2 regions of the Achromobacter animicus genome follow, and region 2 is predicted to be linked to the other one. Evidence: riboswitches for the same ligand, from Rfam matches in the RefSeq annotation. Region 2 holds a riboswitch; the other holds the start of a gene.
What was found. Region 2 has a riboswitch for thiamine pyrophosphate ahead of thiM (hydroxyethylthiazole kinase). Riboswitches for the same ligand answer to the same signal wherever they lie in the genome.

Region 1 (9,308 bases), 1.3 Mb from region 2:
CAGCCAAGCCAGCACCTCGGGGGACTCTGGCCCGCGATCGACGAGATCGCCGACGGCGAACAAGCGGTCATGCTCGGGGGAAAACCGGGCTGCGGCAAGCGCGGCTTCAAGCCGGCCGAAATGGCCGTGAATGTCGCCAACGGCGAGATCGCGGCCTTTGGTGTTTAGACCAAAGCGCTCTACACGCAGATTTCCGGACCTTTGAGCTGCTTCCACCCGACGTCCCCCGAATCATCCTTATAAGTTGAGGGCTGTCCGAAATTTGTAGGCAAATTTCGGACAATCTGCGAGTTTACGCGGCTCTGCCTGCCCCCCCCTCAAACCGTCTCCTTATCCAACCGCCGCACCGCCGCGCTCAGCGTCGAGAAATCAAACTCCTTCCGTCCGCGCATCACCAGCCGGATCAGCACCGTCGTCACCACCGGCACAAACGCCGCCAGCAGGAACGATTCCAGCAGGAAGGTCGGCTTATCCCCCGGCGCGGGGAAGAAGAACAGGCCGGCGATCAGCCCCGTGATGGTGGCCGTGGTCGCCGTGAATCCATCGTGCTTGCGGCTGAAAAGCCCGTAAAACACCGGGAAGGCGGCGGCCGAGCACAGCAGGTCGGCCAGCAGGAACAGGTACAGCACGCTGTAGCCTTGCGACGCCACGATCATCACGGGGATCGCCATCAGCAGCACCAGCCACCGCGCCAGGCGCTTCATGGTGGCGCCGCCGGCGTTGGGCATCAGGCGGCGCAGGTCGACCGCGATGATGCTGGACACCGCGCTGATGGCGGTGTCGGCGGTGCTCATGACCAGGGACAGGCCCAGCGGAATCAGGGCGATGACAAACCACGCCGGGGCGTGCGGCATGATGACGCTGAACAGCGCGATCGAGCTGTCGCCCTCGGGCGCCAAACCGACGAACGCCAGGCCGAACAGGCCCATCAAAAAGATGAACGGCGCCACCAGCACGCCGCCCAGCAGAAAGCCGTTGCGCATCGTGCGGGTGTCGCGGGCGGCGTAGATGCGTTGCCAGTTGCCTTGATGGAAGATGCCGGTCAGCAAAATGGCGACAAAGAAGGTCAGCCCCGCCTTCACGCCCACCGGGTCGGTCAGGTCCAGCAGTTGCGGCGCCTTGGCCTGCAGGGCTTCGATAGTGGGCAATGCGCCACCGGCCGCCTGCCAGCCGACGACGCACAGCACCACCAGCAGCGGCACGATGATCAACATCTGCACCTGATCGGTGAAGATGGACGAGCGCAGGCCGCCGTAGGTGGTGTAGAGCAAGGTCGTCCCCATCACGATGGCGGCGGTGGCCCACAGGGGCACGGGCGCCAGCATCGCGACCAGCTTGGCAATGGCGGTAACCTCGGCCGACAGCGCGATGAACAGGTAGAACAGCATGATGAAAAGCGCCAGGCCGTACATGGGCCGGCCGTAGCGCGCCATCAGGAATTCGGTCAGCGTGTGACCGTGCGGGATCAGTTCGCGCATGCGCCGGCCCAGCGGAATCATGACCAGGCGCGGCGACATCGACCCGAGCGCGTAGCCGATCACGGCGGCCAGCCCGCCCCAGGTTGCGGCCTGCGCCGGCGAAAAGAGAATCCATGCGCCCAGCGTGGACGCCATCAGCGTCAGGATCGTGCCAAACGACCCCTGGCTGTTGCGCGCGACGATGTAGTCTTCCAGGGTGCCGCGCTTGCGCCGGGTGTACAGCACGCTGGCCACGGCGAAGCCGCCCGAGAACAGCAGCAGCCATACCAGGGCAGTGGTTTGGGTCAACATGAAGGTCGGTCCTCCCGCGGGCGGCCTGAGGCCGGACGCGTAACGCGGCGGCCCGCCGTCAGGGAGGCCGCAAGATGAATGGAATCAGGGAGGGCGCGCGAGAGACTTGCGGAGTCCTTCCCTTCGCCGGCATTACCCGGATCAGGTTCAAAGGGTTACCGCGTTGACGCGGAATCTCAGCCCGTACAGGGCTCCCCCAGGAATTGCCGCAAGGTTAGGAGAGCGGCGCGGCGATGTCAACGCGCGGCGTGAGAAACGTTGGGCCGGGTATGCCGGGCAGGCGCCGCGGCCGCGCGAGCCCCGCCGACCGCAACGGCGCCCGCCCGCCGTTTTATGCTAAGTTCGCCCGCTTGCGGCACCCGCGGGCGTGCCGGACGCGGCAGTCAATGACGCAATCAATGACGCAATTGATGACGCAACTGATGAAGCAATCGACGAGCTGATCGCCATGATGCACCTGAACCTGTTCATTTTCGGCTGCGGCCACCATCGCGCGGCCTGGCGCCACCCGGACTCGGCGGCCGAGCGGCTGGGCGACATCAGCTACTACGAAAGCCTGGCCCGCACGGCCGAGCGCGGCAAGCTCGACGCCATTTTCTTTGCCGACGGCCAGTCGATGGACAACATCGGCGACGGGCCGCGCTGGTATCTCGAACCGCTCACCACGATGGCCGCGATCGCCCGCGCCACCACCCGCATCGGCCTGATCAGCACGGTGTCCAGCACGTTCTTCACGCCCTTTCATGCGGCGCGCATGGTGGCCTCGCTGGATCACATTTCGGGCGGTCGCATGGGCTGGAACGTGGTGACCTCGATGTTCGACGCCGAGGCGCGCAATCACGGTTACGAAGCCATGCCCGGCCACGACTGGCGCTACGCGCGCGCCGAGGAATTTGTCGACGTTGCGCTGAGGCTGTTCGACTCGTGGGACGACGAGGCGCTGGTCATCGACCGCAACGGCCACTTCGGCGTGCCGGACCGCCTACACAAGATAGATCACCACGGCGAACACTTTCTGGTGGACGGCCCGCTTACCGTGCCGCGACCGCCGCAGGGGCATCCGGTGCTGTTCCAGGCGGGCGCCTCGGATCAGGGCCGCGATCTGGCGGCGCGCCGCGCGGAAGCCATCTATGCCGTGGCTTACGACTTGCCCGCCGCGCAGTCCTATTACCGCGACATCAAGCAACGTGTCCGGGCAGCTGGCCGCGACGCGTTCGTGCCCATCATGCCGGGCCTCGTGACCTATGTCGGCTCGACCGAAGCCGAGGCCCGCGCCAAGCAGCGCGAATTGGACGAACTCCTGCCCGCGGACGCCTCATTGCGCCAACTTGGCACGTTCGTCCTGCAGGATTGTTCGGGCTGGGAACTGGACGCGCCCGTGCCGCCCCTGCCCCCGCTGTCCGAGTTCACCGGCCCCAAAGGCCGTTACGGCACCATCCTGCGCATCATCGAAACCGAGCAGCCCACCGTGCGCCAGTTGCTTGGCCGGCTGGCCGCGGGCGGCGGGCACTGCACGATGGTGGGCACGCCGGAGCAGATCGCGGACCGGATGGAACATTGGTTCAGGAACGAGGGCGCCGACGGCTTCAACCTGATGCCCCCGTCACTGCCGGGCGGCATCGACGACTTTGTGGAGCAGGTGGTGCCGGTGCTGCAACAGCGCGGGCTGTTCCGTAAGGACTACGAACACGCCACGCTGCGCGGACATCTGGGCCTGGAACGACCGGGCCGCTGAGAGGGCAGACGCCGGACCGATACGCGTGCCGATCAGGTTGTCTGGGTCAATGGTTCGCGTTCGGTTTCGGGGACACGCGGCCGGGCAGCCGGTTGCGGCCGGCGCGCGCGGGTGGCGATCCAGTCGTAAAGGCGAACGCCAGGCTCGCGCATCAAGGCGGTGACTACGCCGCTGACCACCAGCCCCAACACGATCAAGGGTAGCCAGGCCATCATGACGCACGCTTGCAGATTGCGGCGGCCGTTCCGCAAGAGCTTGATCGGCACTTCGGCGCGTCAACCGTGATGGATTCGCGGGCTACCGCGCACTGCCTGATCTTGTCTTCAATGAGGATGTTGCACATACAAAAACTGCCGCCGCAGGCAAGCATGACTGCCCAGGGCGAAAATTCAAAAATGTAATGTAGCGTAGATTATGTTTCTACAAGCTTCACGAAACGGGGTGAAATCAAAATCCGCGTGACTTTCTGGCCTGCCCGGCGCCGCGCCGGCATGCATGGACGCAAAGCATGACGCTATGCCACCTACAAGTCGGGATACTTGCTCACGATCTCCAACACGCCGTTGATGACGAACTGCACGCCCATGCAGACCAGCAGGAATCCCATCACGCGTGAGATCGCCTCGACACCGCTCTTGCCGATCACGGCGACGATGCGGCCCGCGAAATGCAGGCAGACCCAGAACAAGAGCCCCAGCAGCGCAAACACGATGACCGGGGCTACGCCCACCACCCAACGCGCATAGTCCGGTGCAATGGCCGAATCGACCGACGACGCGCCACTGATGATCATGGCGATCGTGCCGGGTCCTGCCGTGCCGGGCAGGGCGAGAGGCACGAATGCGATGTTGGGGCTCTGGCGCTCCTGCGCGTCGGCCGCGGCCTCGGCCTCCAGGGCGCGCGGCTGGTCCGACGGAAACAGCATGCTAAAGCCGATGCTGACCACGATCAGTCCGCCCGCAATGCGCAGGCCGGGGATGGAAATGCCGAAGGTGTGCATCAGCAGCGCGCCGGCGTAGTAGGTCACCAGCATGATCCCGACCACGTAGAACGCCGCCTGGGTCACCTGCTTCTGCCGTTCCTTGAACGGTATCTGCTGGCCAAGCGACAGCAGCAGCGTCATGGACGTCAGCGGATTGGCCAGCGGCAGCATCAGCGCCAGACCCAGGCTGACGAGCTTGCCCAGTTGAATCAGTTCATCAATCATGTCCGCTCGCTAGAGTGTGCGCGCCGTCTACTCTACCTCACGCGGCCCAGCAACTCGGTCCACGGGCCGCGGCTGACCCGCGCGACCCAGAACGCCGCTCACCGTGACCACGCCGCGGCCATCGCCATGAGCATCGGCGCGGCTAATCATCAGCATCCATTAAACTGATGCAATTCCCGCAGCGGGCCGTGCTGCCTAGCATACAAGCGCCCGTTGCCTGCGGCTCTGCCGCGGCGCATTGCCATTGCCACCCGGAGTTTCCTCTTGACCGACCTCTTCCAATTCAGCCGCGGCACCGCCCCGCTGCTGATCTCCATTCCCCACCTCGGCAGCCAGATTCCCGACGCGCAGCGTCCGCACATGACGGACGTTGCCCTGCAATCCGGCGACACCGACTGGCATCTGGACACCCTCTACCAGTTCGCCCAGGCGTTGGGCGCGTCCGTGCTGGGCGCGCGCTATTCGCGTTACGTGGTCGACCTGAACCGCCCGCCCAACGACGAAAGCCTGTATCCCGGGCAGACCAAGACCGGCCTGTGCCCCACCCAGGCCTTTCGCGGCGATGCGCTTTACCAGAACGATGCTGTGCTGACCGACGCGGAACGCGCCCAGCGCCTGGAGGCGTACTGGAAGCCCTATCACGCCAAGCTGCAAGAAGAGATTGACCGCATCAAGGCCGAGCACGGCACGGTGCTGCTGTGGGAAGCGCACTCGATCGCCAGCGTGCTGCCGCGCCTTTTCGAGGGCAAGCTGCCCGACCTGAACATCGGCACGTCCGACGGCGCTTCCTGCGCGCCCGATATCCTGGCCGCCGTGCATGAACAGTTGAACGGCTGCAAGGATTACACCTGGGCCGTCAATGGCCGTTTCAAGGGCGGCTACATCACGCGCCACTACGGTTCGCCGGCTGACAACGTGCACGCCATCCAGCTCGAGATGTGCCAGTCCACCTACATGGACGAAACATACCCGTACGGCTATCGCCCCGATCTGGCCGACAAGGTCATTCCGGTGGTCGAAGGCATGGTGACTGCCGCGCTGCGCCAGACCACCGCGCGCCAGCGCTAAGCCCTGTTGAAACGCCGCCGGACGCCCACGCCATGAACCGCTTTTCGTTCACCAGCACGGAAAACTATCCGGAATGGAGCCTGCTGTTGACGTGGGTGGCGGTGGTGGAAGCGGCGTCGGTCTCGGGCGCGGCACGGCTGTTGGGTTTTTCGCAGGCGGCGGTGTCGCAGCGGATCAAGCAGCTTGAAGCCGCCATGTCGACCGAACTGCTGGACCGCAGCACCCGCCCTGCCCGGCCCACGCCGGCCGGCGAGCTGCTGTTCGAACACGCCGCGCGGCTGCTGGCGCAGGCCGGCGACATGACGGAAAGCGTGCGCAACCTTAGCCGGGCCAAGCGCAACATCGTGCGCTTCGGCTGCGTGGACTCGTTTGCCGGCACGCTGGGACCGACCCTGATCCACGGCCTGTCCGGCGCGTCGCGCCAGATCCGGCTGTGGTCGGGCATCACGCCCGTGCTGGACAAGCAGCTGGAAGACCGGCAGCTAGACCTCGTCGTCACCACCAGCGCATCGGCAGGCAAGCCCACCATCCGCAAGTACAGTCTTTTCAGCGAACCCTACGTGCTGATCGTGCCGCGCTCGATGAGCATGGACCGGATCGATACGCTGAAGGAACTGGGCCAGCGCGCCCAGTTCATCCGCTACAGCGCACGTTCGTTCATCGGCGCCGAGATCGACCGGCTGGTCGAGTCGCACGGCGTGATGATCGAGCGGACTTACGAATTCGACAATACCGATCCGCTGCTCAGTCTGGTCACGGCCGGGCTGGGCTTTGGCATCAGCACGCCGCTGTGCATCTGGCAGTCGCGCCATTTCCTGGACCAGTTGCGCGTCCTTCCGCTGGCGCCCTTCCTGGGCGCGGCGCGGGCCGACGATCCCGCGCTGTCGCGCACGCTGTATTTGGCCGCGCGCCAGCAGGAGGTTGGCAAACTGCCCGCCGAGGCGCGCGACGTGATCCTGATGGCGATGGAGCGCCTGATCCAGAAAGAACTGGCCCCGGCGCTGGGGCTGCCGCCGGCCACGCTGTGGCGCAGCCTGCGGCGTTGACCTAAAGCCCGCGGCGCCCCGAACGCGGGGTTCGGCAGCGAAGGGCTGCCTGCGGCGTTGGCGCGTTCTGCGGCGCCAACGCCGCTTCCTTCACGGCAGCGAGGACGTCAGCGCCGGCACGGCTTCGAACAGGTCGCCCACCAGCCCGTAATCCGCCACGCCGAAGATCGGCGCGTCGCCGTCCTTGTTGATGGCGACGATGACCTTGGAATCCTTCATGCCCGCCAGATGCTGGATCGCGCCCGAAATCCCGACGGCCACGTACAGGTCCGGCGCGACGATCTTGCCGGTCTGGCCGACCTGCCAGTCGTTCGGCGCATAACCCGCGTCGACGGCCGCGCGCGACGCGCCCAGCGCCGCGCCCAGTTTTTCGGCCAGGGGATCCAGCAGCTTGAAGTTCTCGGCGCTACCCAGGCCGCGTCCGCCCGACACCACGGCGCGCGCGCCGCCCAGGTCGGGGCGTTCTGACACCGCGATCTCGCGGCTGATGAATCGTGACAAGCCCGTGCCCGTCACGGCCTCGACCGCTTCCACCGTGGCGCTGCCGCCTTCGGCAGACACCGCATCGAATGCCGTGGGGCGGATCGTGGCCACGACCACCGGGTAACCGCTCTTGACCGTCGCGATCGCGTTGCCGGCGTAGATCGGACGCTTGAACGTATCGGGCGCCAGCACTTCGATGACGTCCGACACCTGCGCCACATCGAGCAACGCGGCAATGCGCGGCGCCACGCTCTTGCCCTGCGCCGTCGCGGCCAGGAAGACGTGCGAGTAGCCGGCGGCCGCCGCCACGGCCTGCGCGGCCACGGCTTCCGGCAGGCCATCGGCAAGCTGCGGCGCCTGCGCCAGCAGCACCTTTGCCACCCCGGCGACCCGTGCAGCCGCCTCGGCCACCGGCTGCGCGCCATCGCCCGCGACCAGTACGTGGACCGGCATGTCCAGCCTGCCCGCGGCAGAAATGGCGTTGAGCGTGGCGCCATTCAGCGCCCGATTATCGTGTTCGGCAATAACAAGAACAGTCATCAGATCACCTTGGCTTCGTTCTTCAGTTTGTCGACCAGCGCGGCCACGTCGGCAACCTTGATGCCGGGTGCGCGCGCCGCCGGCTCTTCAACGCGCAGCGTCTGCAGGCGGGACACCGGGTCCACGCCCAGCGCGTCCGGCGTTTCCACATCCAGCGGCTTCTTCTTGGCCTTCATGATGTTGGGCAACGTGACATAGCGCGGCTCGTTCAGGCGCAGGTCTGCCGTGACGATGGCAGGCAGCGTCAGTTCCACCACTTCCAGGCCGCCGTCCACCTCGCGCGTCACGCGCGCCGTGCCGTGGCCGATGGCGATGGCGCTGGCGTTGGTGGCCTGCGGCCAGCCCAGCAGGGCCGCCAGCATCTGGCCGGTCTGGCACGCGTCGTCGTCGATGGCCTGCTTGCCCAGGATCACCAGCGCGGGCGCTTCCTTGACCACGACGGCGCGCAGCAGCTTGGCGACTTCCAGCGGCTGCAAGGCGGCATCCGTCTGCACCAGCACGCCGCGGTCGGCGCCGATGGCCAGCGCGGTGCGCAACGTCTCCTGCGACTGCGCCGTGCCGCACGACACGGCCACGACTTCAGCCGCCGCGCCCTGCTCTTTCAGGCGCACGGCCGCCTCGACGGCGATTTCATCGAACGGGTTCATCGACATCTTCACGTTGCCGATGTCCACGCCGCTCTGGTCGGCCTTGACGCGCACGTTGACGTTGTAGTCAACCACGCGCTTGACCGCGGCAAGTACCTTCATGGAAACACTCCTGAGTGAAAGGAATCAACGGACGCCCCGGGTTGTGACTGGGACGGCTGCAGTTTGGTCAGTCCGGGAAGCTTTTCTGGACCGTGATGTCCAGGATCACGGTGAAGTCGGTTTGCGTGGCTGGGGCGCCGGGGGTGGCGACGCCCGGCGTATCGACGCCCGGCCTGTCGACGCCCGGCATTTCCACGCCGCGCGTCATCTCGTATGCCCCCGCCGTCACCCGCACCCGCGTAACCTCGAGTCCGTCCGAGCCGGCCAGCAACGCGCCGACCTCGCAGCAACCGGACGCCGACCCCGAACAGGTCACCGACGCCCTCGCACCGCCGCGCAAGACAAAGAGATTCAGCACCTGCACCGGTCCGCCCACCAACGTGGATTGCAGCAACGCATCGCCGCCAAACACCGCCGGTTCACGCAGCCGCAACGGCACGGCCACACCCTCGCCTTGCAGCATCACGCCCTCGCCCGCCAGCACGACCGACACGCGGTCATACCCGGGAAAGCGTGAATACGGCCCGTCGCGTTCGATATCGGCGATGCTGACGCGCCAGCGCCCGGCCGGATCCGCCGCCAGCGTGCGCGTGACACCCCCGCCGTTCTTCCACGGCTCGGGCGGCAGCGCCAACCAGCTGGCTTGCACCGGACCGCGCGGATCAGGAGACTGCGCCAAGGCCGTACTTCCCGGTCAACAGTGCGCCGCGC
Region 2 (9,308 bases):
TTGCCCAACGGCCCGAGCAAGGTGGACCGCTATCAGTGGGCACTGTTCGCCGAGGACGAATGGCGCCTGACCGAAAGCTTTGCCGTCACGACCGGCCTGCGCATGGACGAGGACGAGAATTTCGGCAGCCACTTCAGCCCCCGCCTGTACGGCGTGTGGCACATGGCCGAACGCTGGACGCTGAAAGGCGGCGTGTCCACCGGTTTCCGCGCGCCGGACCTGCGCCAGACCGTGGCCGGCTGGGGCCAGACCAGCCGCGGCGGGAACATGTACGGCAACCCGGACCTGACGCCCGAAAAGTCGGTGACCCAGGAAATTGGCCTGCTGTATGACGACGGCGAAGGCATGAGCGCCGGCGTCACGCTGTTCAACAACGACTTCAAGGACAAGATCACCCGCGTGGCTTGCCCCTTGACGCAGTGCACGGACGGTCCCAATCAATTCGGTTCGGATCCCACCACGTACATGAACGTGGACAAGGCCGTGTCGCGCGGCGTGGAAGCCAGCCTGAAGCTGCCGCTGGCGGCCGACTGGTCGATGACCAGCAGCTATACGTTCACGAAGTCCGAGCAGAAGTCCGGCCAGTACAAGGGCGAGCCGCTGAATCAGTTGCCCAAGCATCTGTTCACGACCACGGTCAATTGGCAGCCGTCCGACGCGCTGCAGGCGTGGGCGCGCGTGAACTTCCGCGGCCGCGAAAGCCAGCCCACCACGGGCCCGTCGTCGGACGCGCTGGTCGCGCCGTCCTACACGTTCGTGGACCTGGGGGGTTCGTACGCCGTCAACAAGACCGTGTCGGTGTATGCCGGCATCTACAACCTGTTCGACAAGCAGGTCGCCTACGACGACTTCGGCTACGTCGAAGACGGCCGCCGTTACTGGCTGGGCGTGGGCGTGAAGTTCTGAATTATGACGGGGCGCCGTTGGCGTCCCACCACAGAGAGGTTTGCATGAACAATGGAAAACAGGCGGGCGCCGCCCGCCGCTGGGCAACCCGGGCCGGCGTGGCGCTGGCACTGAGCGCCGCGGCCGCCGTGAGCGCCGCGCAGTCCACCACGCCGGTCAAGCACGCACGCGGCGAAACCGCCGTGCCGGCCAATCCGTCCAAGACGATCGTGCTGGATCTGGCCGTGCTGGACACCCTGCACACGCTCGGCGTGGACCCCATCGGCGTGCCCAGCGCCGCCAAGCTGCCGCCGCAGCTCAGCCAGTTCGCCGACAAGCGGTATCTGAAGGCGGGCACGATGTTCGAGCCGAACTACGAAGTCATCCACGCCGCTGCGCCGCAAGTCATCTTCGTGGCCGGCCGCTCCGCGCCCAAGTACGACGAGCTGTCCAAGATCGCACCGACCGTGGACCTGACGGTCGACGCCAAGGATCTGGTCGGCAGCGTCCGGCGCAACACCGAAACGCTGGCCGCGCTTTACGGCAAAGAAGGCGTGGCCAAGGAGAAGCTGGCCGCGCTGGACGCGTCCATCGCGTCGCTGAAAGGCAAGGCCGCCAACGCCGGCACCGCGTTGATCGTGCTGACGACCGGCGGCAAGATGAGCGCCTACGGTCCGGGCTCGCGCTTTGGCGTGATTCACGACGCCTTTGGCGTGAAGCCCGCCGCGACGGGCCTGAACGTGTCCAACCACGGCCAGGCGATTTCGTTCGAGTTCATTGCCCAGACCGATCCGGACTGGCTGTTCGTCATCGACCGCGACGCCGCCATCGGCCGTGAAGGCGTGTCGGCGCAGCGCATGCTGGACAACGAACTGGTGCGTCCCACCAAGGCGTGGAAGAACCAGCGCGTGGTCTACCTGAACGGCTTCAACTGGTATCTGCTCGGCAGCGCGGGCCTGACGGCCATGCAGCAGAACGTGGATCAGATCGCCGCGGCGCTGTCGCAAGGAAAGTAAGCAGCATGCAAGACGGGAAGGGCTGCCGGTGAACTGGCGGCGCGCAATCAGCGGGTGGGGTGGCCTGACGGCCGTGGTGGTGGTGTTGCTGCTGTTGTGCGTGGCCAGCATCAGCCTGGGCGCGGGCCAGATGCATTGGGCCGCGCTATGGAACGGCGGCGAAGAGGGCGAGCGCGCGTGGCGGCTGCTGCTGGTCAGCCGCGTCCCGCGCACCCTTGCGCTGCTGCTGGCAGGCACTGCGCTGGCCGTCGCCGGTCTCATCATGCAGATGCTGGTGCGCAACCGGTTTGTTGAGCCCACGACGGCCGGCACCGTCGAATCCGCCACTCTCGGCATCCTGGTCGTCACCTTGCTGGCGCCAAATACGTCCGTCATCGGCAAGATGCTGACGGCCACGGGTTTTGCGCTGGCGGGCACCTTGCTGTTTCTGGCGCTATTGCGCCGCGTGCCGCTGCGCACGCCATTCATCGTGCCGCTGATCGGATTGATCCTGGGCGGCGTGATCCAGGCGGTCACCACCTTCATGGCGTACCGCTTCGACCTGTTGCAGTCCCTGCATGCGTGGACCACCGGCGACTTCTCCGGTGTGCTGCGCGGCAGGTATGAACTGCTGTGGATCGGCTTTGCGCTGGCGTGCGCCGCGTATGCCGCCGCCGACCGTTATACGGTGGCGGGCATGGGCCGCGAGTTCGCGTCCAACCTGGGACTGAACCATGCGCGGCTGACGCTGGTCGGCCTGTTGATCGTTTCCGCCATCTCGGCCGTGGTAGTGGTGACGGCCGGCAGCATTCCGTTCCTGGGCCTCATCGTGCCCAATGCCGTCAGCCTGGTGCTGGGCGACAACATGCGACGCGCCATTCCGTGGGTGGCATTGCTGGGCGGCGTGTTCGTGCTGGCCTGCGACATCATCGGCCGGCTGGTCATCCACCCTTACGAGATTCCTATCGGCACTGTGGTGGGCGTGCTGGGCAGCATCCTGTTCCTGTGGCTGCTGCGCACGCGGAGGAACCGCCTTGGCTGAAGTCTCTTCGCTTTCTCGCGTGGCCGCACGCCCGCCGCAGACGTGGCGTCTCGCCGCGCTGGGCGCTGGGGCGCTGCTCTGCATCGTCGCCTTCATGACGCTGGGCGCAAATGGCCAGTGGTCGTTCGTCATTCCGTTCCGCGGCGGCAAGCTGCTGGCCATGCTGCTGGTGGCGTATGCGGTGGCGGTGTCGTCCGTGCTGTTCCAGACCATCACGCACAACCGGATCCTTACGCCCGCCATCATGGGCTTCGACGCCCTGTATCTGCTGATCCAGGCCGTGGTGGTGTTCGGCTTCGGGCAGGCGGCGGCGACTGCCAATCATCCTGTCGCCGCATTCCTGCTGGAAGTGTGCGCGATGACGGCGTTCGCGTGCCTGCTGTTCCGCTGGCTGTTCTCCGACGCTGTGCGCAGCCTGCATTTGATGATGCTGGTGGGCATCATCTTCGGACTGCTGTTTCGCAGCCTGTCGAGTTTCGTCGTGCGGTTGATCGATCCGAATGAGTTCCTGGTGCTGCAGGACCGCATGTTCGCCAGCTTCAATTCGGTGCGCGTGGAGTTGCTGCCAATCGCTTTCGGGGCAGTCTGCGCCGCGTCGCTTTTCGTCTGGCGCATGCGCCTGCGCTACGACGTGCTGGCGCTGGGCCGCGACATGGCATTGAACCTGGGCGTGAACTATCGCCGCACGCTGATGGTGACGTTGGCGGCGATTGCGGTGCTGGTGTCCGTGTCGACGGCGCTGGTCGGTCCTGTGACGTTCTTCGGTTTGCTGGTCAGCAACCTGGCGTACCAAGCGATGGGTTCGGACAGGCACCGCTACACCGTGCCGGCCGCGACGTTGCTCAGCGTCATTTTCCTGGTGGGCGGCCAGACGCTGCTGGAGCGCGTGCTGGGGCTGAACACCACGGTGAGCGTTGTAATTGAATTCGTGGGCGGCGTGATGTTCCTCGTCCTGATCTTGCGCAGGGGGCGCCGATGATAGAAATCCAGAACGTCAGCAAACAATACGGCGACACCGTCGTGATCGACGATGTCAGCCTGGACCTGCCGGCCGGCGGCGTCACCGCCATCATCGGGCCGAACGGGGCGGGCAAGTCGACGTTGCTGTCGATGGTGAGCCGGCTGCTGCCGATGAGCGCGGGACGCGTGCTGGTGGAAGGCCTGGACGTCACGCGTGCCGACAGCCGGGAACTGGCGCGGCGCCTGGCCATCCTGCGCCAGGACAACCACCTGCCGCTGCGGCTGGCGGTGAAAGACCTGGTGGCGTTCGGCCGCTACCCCCACACGGGCGGGCGGCTGACGATGGATGACAAGGTCCACATCGATCAGGCCATTGCGTACCTGAACCTGGAGCCGCTGGCGGACCGCTATCTGGATGAGATGTCCGGCGGCCAGCGCCAGCGGGCGTTCGTGGCGATGGTGCTGTGCCAGGACACGCGCTACGTGCTGCTGGACGAGCCCTTGAACAGCCTGGACATGAAGCATGCCGTCGCCATGATGGGCACCTTGCGGCGCGCGGCCGATGAACTGGGCAAGACGGTGGTGCTGGTGCTGCACGACATCAACTTTGCGTCCAGCTACGCGGACCGCATCGTGGCAATGCGGCAGGGGCGGATCGCCCGGCACGGCACGCCGGCGGAATTGATCCGGTCCGACGTGCTGAGCGATCTGTACGAACTGCCGATCGACGTGCATGAGATCGGCGGCAAGCGCATCTGCGTGTACTACCGCTGAGGCGGGGCGCCCCACTACAGGGCGCCCGCCGGATCGAACCGCTTACTGCGTCAGATCGATCGCGTAACGCGACAGCTGCGTCACGGGATCGGGCGTGGCATCAAACACCGACACGTTGGTCACATCATGCGCCGTGGCCATCGCCAGCGTGCCCGGCACCGACGAAAACACCACCGGTCCGGCCAGCGAACTGACCTGCGCGAAACGCCAGCTGCGGTCCAGGCCGTAGGTGGCCAGGTCGAGCGTGGGGTTCTTCTTGATGTAGCTGATCAACACGTCGCGGCTGGCGTCCGGCGCCTGCAGCACGATGTCGCCCTTGCCGCCGGCCAGACCGGGGAAGTCGCCGCCACCGCTGGCGCGGTAGTTGTTGGTCACCACCAGGAATTGCGCATTCAGATCCAGCGGTGCGCCGTTGTACGTCAGCGCCGTGATGCGCGAGCCCTTCGGCTTGGTCACGTCGATTTCATACTGCAGCGCATTGCCGGCCGCATACAGCACGTCGAAGTTGAACGTCGGAAAGCCGGTGTCGATCAGATCCTGCGGTGCGACCTGTGCGGGGTCGATCTGCTTGAACTGCTCGGCCGTCTTTTCCAGCCATTGGCGCACTATGTCGCCGCTGACCCGCACGACTTGCAGCGTGTTGGGGTACAGGTACAGGTCGGCCGCGTTGTTGATCGCGACGTTGCCTTGCTTCACATACGTGAAGTCGCCGGGACCGTTGCGCCCGCCCTTGAACGGCGCGGCGGCCGACAGGATCGGCAGGCCCGCGTACGACGGGCTGTTCTTGGCGATGTAGTCCGTCAGGTAATCGATCTGCGCCATGTTGACGATCTGCAGCGCGGACACGTCGCCGGCCAACGCGTAGTACGTGGCCATGTCGAACTGGCTCTGGCCGATCGGCGTCTTCACGTAGTCGATCGTCGCGGCGTGCTCGGCTTGAACCAGCTGCTGTGCGGCCGCGTCGGGCGCCACGTAGGTCGCCGGCGTGGATCCGCTTTGCGCGGTCAGGCGAGTGGAGATGCGCTGCACCTGCGTCGCCTCCTTCTGCACCTTCCAGCCCTGGTCATACGCGAGCTTCAGCGTGATCTGGCCGAGGTTGTTGCCCCACTGGCCGGCCTGCACGGTCGGCACGCCATTGATCAGGCCCTTTGCCAGCTCGACACCGGGTTGCCCCGCGAACTGCGATTTCTCGTTCGTGTCGGGGAACAGCAGATGCTGGTGGCCCGTGATGAGCGCGTCGATGCCGGGCACCTGGCTGAGATAGCCCGCGCCGTTTTCCATGTCGGGGCTGTAGGGCGTGGCCAGGTCGATGCCGCCGTGCGCCAGCGCCACCACCAGGTCCGCGCCCGCGGCCTTCATTTCCGGCACGTAGCGCGCTGCGGTCTCCTTCCAGCCCGTGACTTCCACGTGGCCTTCCAGATTCGCCTTGTCCCACTGCATGATGGGCGGCGGTGCGAAGCCGATCACGCCCACCTTGAGCGGCACGTCGATGGACTTGCCCGCGCTGTCGGTGGCGGTGAAGGTCTTTTCAAGCAGCACATAAGGCTTGAAGATCGGCTGCTTGGAGGCCGCCGAGACGACGTTGGCCGACACGAACGGGAACGCCGGCGCCGCGCAATCCTTGGCGCCCGCCGGGTTGGTCTGCGCAGTGCCCTTGGTGATGCCGGCCAGACCGAAGTCCACATTGGTGATCTGCGACAGATAGGGCAGGCCGTAGTTGAACTCGTGATTGCCCATCGTGGCCGCGTCGTACGACAGCAGCTTCATCTGCTTGTAGATCGCGATCATGTCGGAACACTGCACCGGCGACACCAGCGCCTGGTAGTCCGACAGCGCCGTGCCCTGCACCGTATCGCCGTTGTCCAGCAGCAGCGTGTTCGGATACTGCTTGCGCGCATTGGCGATCAGCGTGGCCGTGCGGTCCATGCCGTAGCTCTTGTCTTCGGCAAGCTTGTAGTAGTCGTAACCCAGCACATTGGCGTGCAGGTCGGTCGTGCCCAGAATCGCGAGGTCCAGCGTCGTGCCTTGGGGCACGCTGGCCTGCGGCGGGGTCTCGGGCGCGGTGGTGTCGTCGTCATCGTCATCGCCGCCGCAGGCGGACAGGCCGGCCACCAGCGCAAAGCTGGCGGTCACTGCAAAGATCTTGCGTAGGTTTGGCTTCACCGTCTTTCCTCCGTGTTGAAGGGAGGAATTTTGGGGACGGTGTATGACCTACCCGTGACATGCACGGGGTCAAATCAACGAAGCGGGGATTCGAGAGTCAGGCAATCCGCGTCCAGCGCCGCCAGCGCATCCAGGAACCGCCAGGCGAAAGAACCCGGCCCGTCGGCGTGCACCGCGGCGCGCTCGCCTGCGATGCCAAAGCACGACAGGGCGGCCATCGCCGCCACATAAGGATCGTCCTTCGATACGGCGGCAAAGGCCCCGACCACCGCGCTGAGCGCGCAGCCGGTGGCCGTCACGCGGGGCATCAGCGGCGACCCGCCCGCAATACGTACCGCGCGCGTGCCGTCCGTGACGTAATCGGCTTCGCCGGTGACCGCCACCACGGTTTTGCGGCGCGCGGCGATGTCGTGGGCTGACTGCTCGGCCTGCGCCACGGCGTCGCGGGCGTCCACGCCCTTGCCGGCGCTGTGGCCGCCGGCCAAGGCGATGATCTCGGATGCGTTGCCCCGGATGATGGCGGGTTCAAGGTCCAGCAGTTGTTGGATGGCATCGCGGCGAAAGGCGGTGGCGTGATGCGCCACGGGATCCAGGACCCAGGGGGTGCCGGCTTCTGCCGCAGCTTGCGCGGTCAACAGCATGCTGCGCAGCCAGGGCGAAGACAGCGTGCCGATGTTGATGACCACCGCGCCGGCAAAGCGGGCGAACTCGGGCGCTTCTTCCTCGGCATGCACCATGGCAGGCGATGCGCCGATGGCGAGCACCGCATTGGCCGCGTAGTTCATGGAGACGAAATTGGTCAGGCACTGCACCAGCGGCGCGTCGCGGCGGACGGCGGCGAGCAGGTCCTGAGACTGGTGGGCGAGGGAATGCAGGTCGGGATGCGTCATGCCGGGCGGTCTCGGGGCGTGGGACGCGCATGCGAAGGCACACGCACCATCCCTACGCCAGCGTTATCTGGATCAGGTTCGACGGGTCGCCGTGCATCGCCTGCCATGGTGATGGCAGGCCAACGGATTCTCAGCTTCTTGGCGAAGCTCCCCGGGTGGATGGCGTATGTTCCCGGCGGAACCGGGGAGGTGTCAAGCGGCCAATTCGTGCCGGATCGCTTTGCATACTCAATTTGAGGTATTGGCGGGTGCTATGCCTGGTTCACAATCATTGACCCGCCTCTGATCGCCTTGATGAACGCACACGCGACGATATCGGCGGGGCGCCATGACTCCCTATGCAAGCAGGTGACCGCCATGCTGAGTGCAGAACAACTCCAACGCATTTTTCCCAACTGCAAAGCCCCCGCTGCGTGGGCCGACGCATTGGCTCCCGCATTTCAGAAATACGAAATCGAAACGCCGGATCGCATCGCCAGCTTTCTGGCACAAACGGGGGATGAGTCGGGCCAGTACAACCGGATCGAGGAAAACCTCAATTACTCAACTGCCGCGCGGTTGACCAAGGTGTGGCCAAAGCGATTTCCCGATGAGGCGTCGGCCATGCCGTATGTGAACAATCCGCAAGGACTGGCGAATCTGGTGTATGCGAACCGGATGGGCAATGGCGATGCGCAAAGCAACGACGGCTTCCGGTATCGGGGCAGGGGCATCATCCAGCTGACGGGGCGCAGCAATTACGACTCGGCCGGCGACGCCATGGGCGTCAATTTGCTTGAGACGCCCGAGTTGCTGTCCGATCCGAAATGGGCTGCGCTGAGCGCCGGGTGGTATTGGCAGTCGCGCGGGCTGAATGAGTTGGCGGACGACCGTACGCACGACGATGACCTGGAGGATTTCGCCAGGATCACACGGCGGATCAATGGCGGGCTGGTGGGTCTGAAGGATCGTTTCGCGTTGTTCAAGCAGGTTTATGCGGAGCTGATGCGGTGAAGGTGCTGGTCCGCGCCGGCGCTTGGGACAGCCTTGTTCGGCGGCAGTTGGGACATCCGGAATCGTCAGATCACGTATGGCCAGCGTGACTAGGGTTTGCGGACGCATTGAAGAAATTGCACGTCATGCGCCGGCGCATTATTAGTCCGGCCTGCTTACGTAGCCGAAGCCATGCAATACAACGCCCGCCCGGCGCAGGGTGCGGCGGGCGGGCGGCTTCAATACCACGCGTATTGCAGCTTGAGGTGCTTACGTCGCGGCGCGGAAACGATTGCGCAGATCACGGATCTGGTCGTGGTTGCGCAGCACGCCCTGATATTGGCGTTCGACAACAGCGCGCACGTTGTCAGGCAGCGTTTCCTTGAGCGCCTTTTCGTAGTCCGCCTTGGCCACGTCCTCGCCTTTCTCGCATTCCTCGAGCAGCGTCAGATCGGTGCGGCTGGATACCGCCGCCTTGATGTTCGTCCAGCCACGATGCATGGCGCCGGCCACCGTGCCGCTGTCCTCGGGCTCGCCGCCCAGTTGGGTCACCAGGGTTTGCAACTCCGTGGCGCCGGCCGCGCAGTCGCGCGAACGGTTGCGGAACAGCTCCTGCATCTCGGGCGC

Region 1: linked by a shared signal. The riboswitch ahead of AB3147_RS10655 (sodium:solute symporter family protein) and the one ahead of thiM (hydroxyethylthiazole kinase) in region 2 are both predicted to bind thiamine pyrophosphate.

What each region holds. Positions count from the first base shown of each region.
Region 1 is NZ_JAYGJK010000001.1:2,357,332-2,366,639, reverse strand. Features, by position in the region: gene AB3147_RS10660 (metallophosphoesterase) at 1-216, opposite strand, end outside; gene AB3147_RS10655 (sodium:solute symporter family protein) at 318-1,769, opposite strand; TPP riboswitch at 1,871-1,977, opposite strand; gene AB3147_RS10650 (LLM class flavin-dependent oxidoreductase) at 2,218-3,504, shown strand; gene AB3147_RS10645 (hypothetical protein) at 3,537-3,719, opposite strand; gene AB3147_RS10640 (MarC family NAAT transporter) at 4,028-4,711, opposite strand; gene hutG (N-formylglutamate deformylase) at 4,976-5,779, shown strand; gene AB3147_RS10630 (LysR family transcriptional regulator) at 5,812-6,825, shown strand; gene AB3147_RS10625 (electron transfer flavoprotein subunit alpha/FixB family protein) at 6,916-7,848, opposite strand; gene AB3147_RS10620 (electron transfer flavoprotein subunit beta/FixA family protein) at 7,848-8,597, opposite strand; gene AB3147_RS10615 (HutD/Ves family protein) at 8,665-9,276, opposite strand; gene AB3147_RS10610 (NAD(P)/FAD-dependent oxidoreductase) at 9,260-9,308, opposite strand, start outside.
Region 2 is NZ_JAYGJK010000001.1:3,625,689-3,634,996, reverse strand. Features, by position in the region: gene AB3147_RS16430 (ligand-gated channel protein) at 1-906, shown strand, start outside; gene AB3147_RS16425 (siderophore ABC transporter substrate-binding protein) at 951-1,901, shown strand; gene AB3147_RS16420 (ABC transporter permease) at 1,930-2,922, shown strand; gene AB3147_RS16415 (iron chelate uptake ABC transporter family permease subunit) at 3,017-3,901, shown strand; gene AB3147_RS16410 (iron ABC transporter ATP-binding protein) at 3,898-4,656, shown strand; gene AB3147_RS16405 (5'-nucleotidase C-terminal domain-containing protein) at 4,699-6,819, opposite strand; gene thiM (hydroxyethylthiazole kinase) at 6,894-7,709, opposite strand; TPP riboswitch at 7,741-7,873, opposite strand; gene AB3147_RS16395 (glycoside hydrolase family 19 protein) at 8,067-8,702, shown strand; gene AB3147_RS16390 (PA2169 family four-helix-bundle protein) at 8,952-9,308, opposite strand, start outside.